Linked DNA regions of Novosphingobium sp. G106. The protein of the gene in region 2 interacts with the protein of the main gene of each other region in a pairwise test. Links are inferred from orthologs where the notes say so. Each region holds a gene or a part of one and is shown on either strand. Other genes may lie near its edges. The genes, in order: KRR38_RS29065 and cyoB.

Region 1 (3,188 bases), on a different replicon or contig from region 2:
CAAGCTGGAGGCTCAGGCCGCGCTCCTGCGCGCCACCACGCAGGCCGAGACGGTAGCCTGCGACGTCGCGGACGATGACGCCGCGCAGCGCATCGTTACCGGCGCCTACACAAAGTTCGGCCGGATCGACGCGGTGGTCGACTGTGTCTCAACCGGCCCGCGCCAAGGCAAGCTGACCGGGCTGTTCAAGGAAACCACGCCCGAACAGTACACGGCCTTCTACCACCATTCAGCCTCGTGGTTTCAGCGGCTCGCCCATGCCGCCTATCCGCATCTGGCGGAGCGCGGCGGCACGCTGATCGGCTTCATCTCGGACGCAGGCAAGTTCGCCGCGCCGCGCCAGACGATCGTCGGCTCGGCCCGCGCGGCCGAGATCGGCTTCGTGCGCAACCTCGCGGTCGAGGCGGCTCGCGACGGCATCCGCGTCCATGCGATCTCGCCAAGCTATATCCTCGAAAGCCGCACGGCCGAGATGATGGGCTCGGAACGGATGGCCACGGCGGCCAAGCGCGCCGGTCTGGGACTGCCCACTGCCGCCGACATCGCGCCGGTCACCGTCTTCCTCTGCGGCCCGGGCGCGGCCAAGATCACCGGCCAGATCATCAGCGTGAACGGTGGCCTCAACGCTTGAGTTAGCTAACCGCGGTTACCGGAAAATACGGTAACGCCGCCCGGCGATGGACTCGTCCCCGACAGCCCTGCTATTCGGGGCAAGCTCTGGAAATTTGGTTCATTGGCGGGGGGGCAGCCAACAGACCGGAGATCGCTGACTTGTTTCCATCCAAGCCAGACAGGGTCCTTGCGGCCGGTATCGCGCTGCTCGTCCAATCTTTCGTGACCTCGCCCCTACTGGCGACGGAACTCGCGCCGCTGGACGACGCGGTGTTGCGCCAGTCAGCCGCGCCCGCAGCGATCGAGGATCGAGAACCGGGCGAGAAAGCGGCGAAATCGGAGCAGCCCGCCGAACGGGACCAGCAGGACGACAGGCACGCGGATATATCGCAGATCGTTCGGCCGACCGAGACCGAGCTCAGGACAACCACGCCCGAGCTTCCGCTGGGCTTGAACATCCGGCCGGCCGAGAGCAGCAGGCTCTCCGACCCCACTACCAACCTTGTGTTCTCGGGGAACCTGAGCACCGGGTTAGGAACGACGGCGCCCTAGGCTGTCAGACTCCGGCGAAATGCGGCGAGCCTCTCGACAGCTTCGTCGAGCGTCGCGTCGGACTTGGTGAAGCAGAAGCGCACGACATGGCGCGGGCCATCGCCCTCGAACAGCGCTGAGACCGGGATCGAGGCGACGCCTGCCTGGCGCACGGCGCGCTCGCTGAAGGTACGGTCGTCGAGCATGATCCCCGAAGCGGCGAGATCGACGCAGAGGAACCAGGTCGCGGCATTGGGCAGCACCACATAGCCCGCCTGCTCCAGCCCCTGTTTCAGCCGCCCGCGCGAGGTCGCCCAGCCGGCCTGCTGCGCGGCGAACCATGCGTCAGGCTTGGCCAGTCCTTCGGCCACGGCCCATTGCAGCGCCGGCGGCGAAGTGAACGTCAGGAACTGGTGCGCGCGCGCCAGCCCCCTGGCCATTTCAGCCCCGGCGCACATCCAGCCGATCTTCCAGCCGGTCAGCCCGAACAGCTTGCCCGCCGAGCCGATCTTCACCGCCCGCTCGCGCATGCCGGGAAAGCTCAGCAGCGAGCGGTGCGGCGCGCCGTCGAAGCGGACCTCCTCCCAGACCTCGTCGCAGATCGCGTAGAGATCGTGCCGCACGCAGATTTCGGCGATCGCCGCCAGTTCCGCTTCGCTCGCCGCGGTGCCCGCTGGATTGAGCGGGTCATTCAGGATCAACAGTTTGCTGCGCGTCGTTAATGCTACCTCAAGCATTCCAGCATCATAGCGCCAACCGGGCGGGGTCAGCGCCACCGAGACTGGCACCCCGCCCGACCTTCGCACCATCGGCGCATAGGCGTCATAGGCCGGCTGGAAGAGGATCACCTCGTCGCCCGGCTCGACGAGCGCCAGGATGGCCGCCGCGATCGCCTCGGTCGCGCCCGAAGTGACGATCACCTCTTCGCGTGAGAACTCCACCCCCTGCCGCCGCGCATAGAAAGCGCCGATCGCGTCGCGCAGCTCGGGCAGACCGGCACCCGGCGGATACTGGTTGGATTTCTGGGTCAGCGCCCGCGCCGCGGCGGCTATGACGTCAGACGGGCCGGCCTCGTCGGGAAAGCCCTGCCCCAGGTTGATCGCGCCCAGCTCGCGCGCGAGGCCCGACATATGCTCGAAGATCGTCGTGTCCATGGAGGCATAGACGGAGTGCATTGGGGCCTCGATCGTTGAATCCGGTTGCCGGCTATATACGCTGCGCCGGAAACGCAAAGCGGGAGAGATCGATGGCGGGCGAAATCAGACTCGACGGGCGCGTGGCGCTGGTCACCGGCGCGGGGCGCGGGCTCGGGCGCAGCCACGCGCTGGAACTGGCGGCACGCGGCGCCAAGGTGGTGGTCAACGATCTCGGCTGCGGGTTGTTCGGCGAAGGCGCCGACGATAGCGTGGCGATGAACGTCGTTCGTGAGATCGAGGCCGCTGGCGGCCAAGCCGTCGCCAATACGCTCACTATCGACGAACCGGCAAACGCCCGCGCCATGGTCGCCCAGGCCGTTGACACGTTCGGCCGGCTCGACATCGTCGTCAACAACGCCGGCTTCCTGCGCCGCCGCCCTTTCCTCGACCACAGCGAGGACATGGTGCGCGATCTGATCTCCGTCCATCTGCTCGGCTCCTACTTCGTCAGCCAGGCGGCCTTCGAAGTGATGCAGGCACAGCAATATGGCCGCATGGTCTTCACCTCCTCGCCCGGCGGCACGCGCGGCAATCCCTGGGTGACGGCCTATGGCGCGGCCAAGGCCGGGATCATCGGCCTCGCCCAGACGATCGCGCTCGCGGGCGAGCCGGTGGGCATCAAGGCCAATGTCATCTCACCCTATGGCAACACCCGCATGGGCGACGCGATGGAAACCAAGAGCCGCGACGAAGACATGGGCCAGCACAAGGAACTTATGGCCGGCGTGCTCGATTGCCGCCACGCTTCGGCCGCGGCGGTCTATCTCGCCTCGGAGGAATGCGAGCTCAACCACAAGGTCCTGACCGTCGGCGGCGGCCGTGTGGCGCTGTCGGCGATCCTGATCGGCG
Region 2 (3,316 bases):
TGAACAGCTTTTACATCCCGGCGCTCGCCGGGCAGATCTATGCCATGCCGGGCATGGAGACGAAGCTTCACGCGGTTCTCAATCGGCCAGGCAGCTACGAAGGTTTTTCCGCCAACTACAGCGGCGCGGGCTTCTCGCAGATGCGCTTCAAGGTGACTGGCATGGACGAGGCCGCCTTCGCCGCCTGGGCCAAGGGCGCCAAGAGCGCCGGTGGCACGCTAGATCGCGCGGGCTATCTCGTACTCGAAAAGCCAAGCGAGAACGAGCCCACGCGCCGCTTTGGCGAGGTTGAGGCCGGGCTGTTCGACGCTGTCGTGAATATGTGCGTCGAGCCTGGCAAGATGTGCATGCGCGACATGATGCGGATCGACGGACAAGGCGGGATGGGCCTCGCTGGGATCCACAACATACGCCCACTCGCCTACGACAAGCTCACCGCCCGAGGGTCGAGTCTGCCTGCCGAGTTGCTGCCAACTCGCCAGATGGTCGCAGCAACCTGTTTGCCCGAGGATGGCGATGGCGCTGGCGCCGCGTTGTCGCGCCCTGTGGACAGCGCTCCGCTGATCGGCGCGGGCCTAGCGCGGCCCGGCGTCTCGTCGTCGCTTTCACGGCCTTCCCTTTCCCAGATCGCGGTGTCTGACGCCGCGCCATTTGTCACAGGCAATCCCTGATGTCTTACGATCCCGTTCCCATCAGCCCGCTCCTCGGGCGACTTTCGCTCGAGGCCTTGCCGCTGCACGAGCCGATTATCGTCGCCACTTTCGCCGCGGTCGTCATTGGCGGCCTAGCGGTTCTGGGCCTCATCACACGCTACAAGCTGTGGGGCTATCTCTGGAATGAGTGGTTCACCAGCGTCGACCACAAGAAGATCGGCATCATGTATATGGTGTTGGGCCTAATCATGTTCCTCCGCGGCTTCGCCGACGCGATCATGATGCGTATCCAGCAGGCTATCGCCTTCAACGGGTCCGAGGGCTATCTCAACGCGCATCACTACGATCAGATATTCACCGCGCATGGCGTGATCATGATCTTCTTCGTGGCGATGCCCTTCGTCACTGGTCTGATGAACTACATCGTCCCGCTCCAGATCGGCGCGCGCGACGTCTCGTTCCCGTTCCTCAACAATTTCAGCTTCTGGATGACCACGGCGGGCGCCGTGTTGGTGATGATGTCGCTGTTCGTCGGCGAATTCGCGCAGACCGGCTGGCTGGCCTATCCGCCGCTTTCGGGCATCGCCTACAGTCCCGCCACCGGCGTCGACTATTACATCTGGGCGCTACAGATAGCCGGCGTGGGAACGACGCTTTCCGGCATCAATCTGATCGCCACGATCCTCAAGATGCGCGCGCCAGGCATGGGCATGATGAAGATGCCTGTCTTCACCTGGACATCTCTCTGCACCAACGTGCTGATCGTCGCCTCCTTCCCTGTGCTGACCGCGGTGCTGACGTTGCTTAGCCTCGACCGCTACGTCGGAACCAACTTCTTCACCAACGACTTCGGCGGCTCGCCGATGATGTACGTGAACCTGATCTGGATTTGGGGCCATCCTGAGGTCTACATCCTGATCCTGCCGCTGTTCGGCGTCTTCTCCGAAGTCACCTCGACCTTCTCGGGCAAGCGGCTCTTCGGCTATACCTCGATGGTCTATGCGACGATCGTCATCACGATCCTGTCGTACCTCGTCTGGCTGCACCACTTCTTCACGATGGGGTCGGGCGCTAGCGTCAACTCGTTCTTCGGCATCACGACAATGGTGATCTCGATCCCCACGGGCGCCAAGCTCTTCAATTGGCTGTTCACGATGTACCGTGGCCGCATCCGCTTCGAACTGCCGATGATGTGGACGGTGGCCTTCATGCTGACCTTCGTAGTCGGCGGGATGACTGGTGTGCTGCTCGCCGTGCCGCCAGCCGACTTCGTGCTGCACAACTCGCTGTTTCTGATCGCTCATTTCCACAACGTCATCATCGGCGGCGTGCTGTTCGGACTGTTCGCGGCGATCAATTACTGGTGGCCCAAGGCCTTCGGCTTCAAGCTCGACGTGTTTTGGGGAAAGATAAGCTTCTGGTGCTGGGTCGTCGGCTTCTGGCTGGCCTTCATGCCGCTCTACATTTTGGGCCTGATGGGCGTGACCCGGCGCATGCGCGTATTCGATGATCCGGGCCTGCAGTTCTGGTTCGTCATAGCCGGCATCGGCGCGGCCGTGATCGCGGTGGGCATCGGCGCGATGCTAGTCCAGTTCGCGGTGAGCATCTGGAAGCGGGACGAACTGCGCGACACGACCGGTGATCCTTGGGGCGGCCGCACACTCGAGTGGTCGACCTCCTCGCCGCCGCCCGAGTACAACTTTGCGTTCACCCCGGTGATCCACTCGCTCGACGCTTGGTACGACATGAAGACGCGTGGCGCCGAGCGGCCACTTCAGGGCTACCGTCCGATCCACATGCCGAAAAACACTGGAACCGGCGTGATCCTCTCCGCGCTCGCAACCGTCATGGGTTTCGCTCTGATCTGGTACATCTGGTGGCTCGCGGCGTTGAGCTTCACTAGCATTCTGGCAGTCGCTATCGGTCACACCTTCAATTATCGGCGCGATTTTCATATCCCCGCGGCCACGGTTGAGACGACCGAGGCCGAGCGGACACGCCTGCTGGCGGCAGGAGCCTGACGCCATGACGATGCACACCACCCTCGCCGCCGCTGACGAAGCGCGCCGCTTCTACGACCTCGATGAGCATGACCATCCCGAGGGCCACAGCACGATGCTGGGCTTTTGGATCTACCTGATGAGCGACTGCCTCATCTTCGCGATCCTGTTTGCCTGTTATGCCGTACTCGGCGGCAACCTCGCGGCGGGACCCGGTCCCAAGGATCTGTTCGAGTTGCCGTTGGTGGCGCTGAATACGGCAATGCTGCTGTTCTCGTCGATCACTTATGGCTTTGCCATGCTGGCGATGCAGCGCGATCGCCTGCGGCAGACGCAATTTTGGCTGACCGTGACGGGCCTGTTCGGCGCGGCGTTCCTCTCGATCGAGCTCTATGAGTTTCACCACCTGATTCATATTGGCGCCACGCCGCAGCGAAGCGCTTTCCTGTCCGCCTTCTTCACGTTGGTGGGCACCCACGGGCTGCATGTCACGTTCGGCATTGTGTGGCTTGTGACGCTGCTGGTGCAGCTTTCTCGCCGGGGGCTGATCCAGGCCAACAAACGCCGGCTCATGTGCCTAAGCCTTTTCTGGCACTTCCTCGACGTCATCTGGATCGGTGTCTTCACCCTCGTCTACCTGCTGGAAATGCTGCGATGAGCGCT

What was found.
Region 1: the proteins of cyoB (region 2) and KRR38_RS29065 interact in binary tests that used the Escherichia coli proteins (3 or more experiments, as listed by UniProt). The link is inferred for Novosphingobium sp. G106 from one-to-one orthologs.

Annotation. Positions count from the first base shown.
Region 1 is NZ_JAHOOZ010000001.1:5,969,244-5,972,431, reverse strand. What follows is about bases 240-3,111. They hold KRR38_RS29065 (aminotransferase), read right to left. Parts: upstream 2,319-3,111; coding sequence 1,161-2,318; downstream 240-1,160. Other genes in these bases: KRR38_RS29060 (SDR family NAD(P)-dependent oxidoreductase), read left to right, coding at 2,390-3,111; KRR38_RS29070 (hypothetical protein), read left to right, coding at 772-1,164; KRR38_RS29075 (SDR family NAD(P)-dependent oxidoreductase), read left to right, coding at 240-631. Also shown: more of KRR38_RS29075, read left to right, coding at 1-239; more of KRR38_RS29060, read left to right, coding at 3,112-3,188. UniProt on the Escherichia coli protein: Shows aminotransferase activity with methionine and histidine as substrates, and to a lesser extent also with phenylalanine.
Region 2 is NZ_JAHOOZ010000002.1:210,383-213,698, reverse strand. What follows is about bases 173-3,172. They hold cyoB (cytochrome o ubiquinol oxidase subunit I), read left to right. Parts: upstream 173-670; coding sequence 671-2,674; downstream 2,675-3,172. Other genes in these bases: cyoC (cytochrome o ubiquinol oxidase subunit III), read left to right, coding at 2,679-3,172; cyoA (ubiquinol oxidase subunit II), read left to right, coding at 173-671. In the rest of the region: more of cyoA, read left to right, coding at 1-172; more of cyoC, read left to right, coding at 3,173-3,311; cyoD (cytochrome o ubiquinol oxidase subunit IV), read left to right, coding at 3,308-3,316. UniProt on the Escherichia coli protein: Cytochrome bo(3) ubiquinol oxidase is the terminal enzyme in the aerobic respiratory chain of E.coli that predominates when cells are grown at high aeration.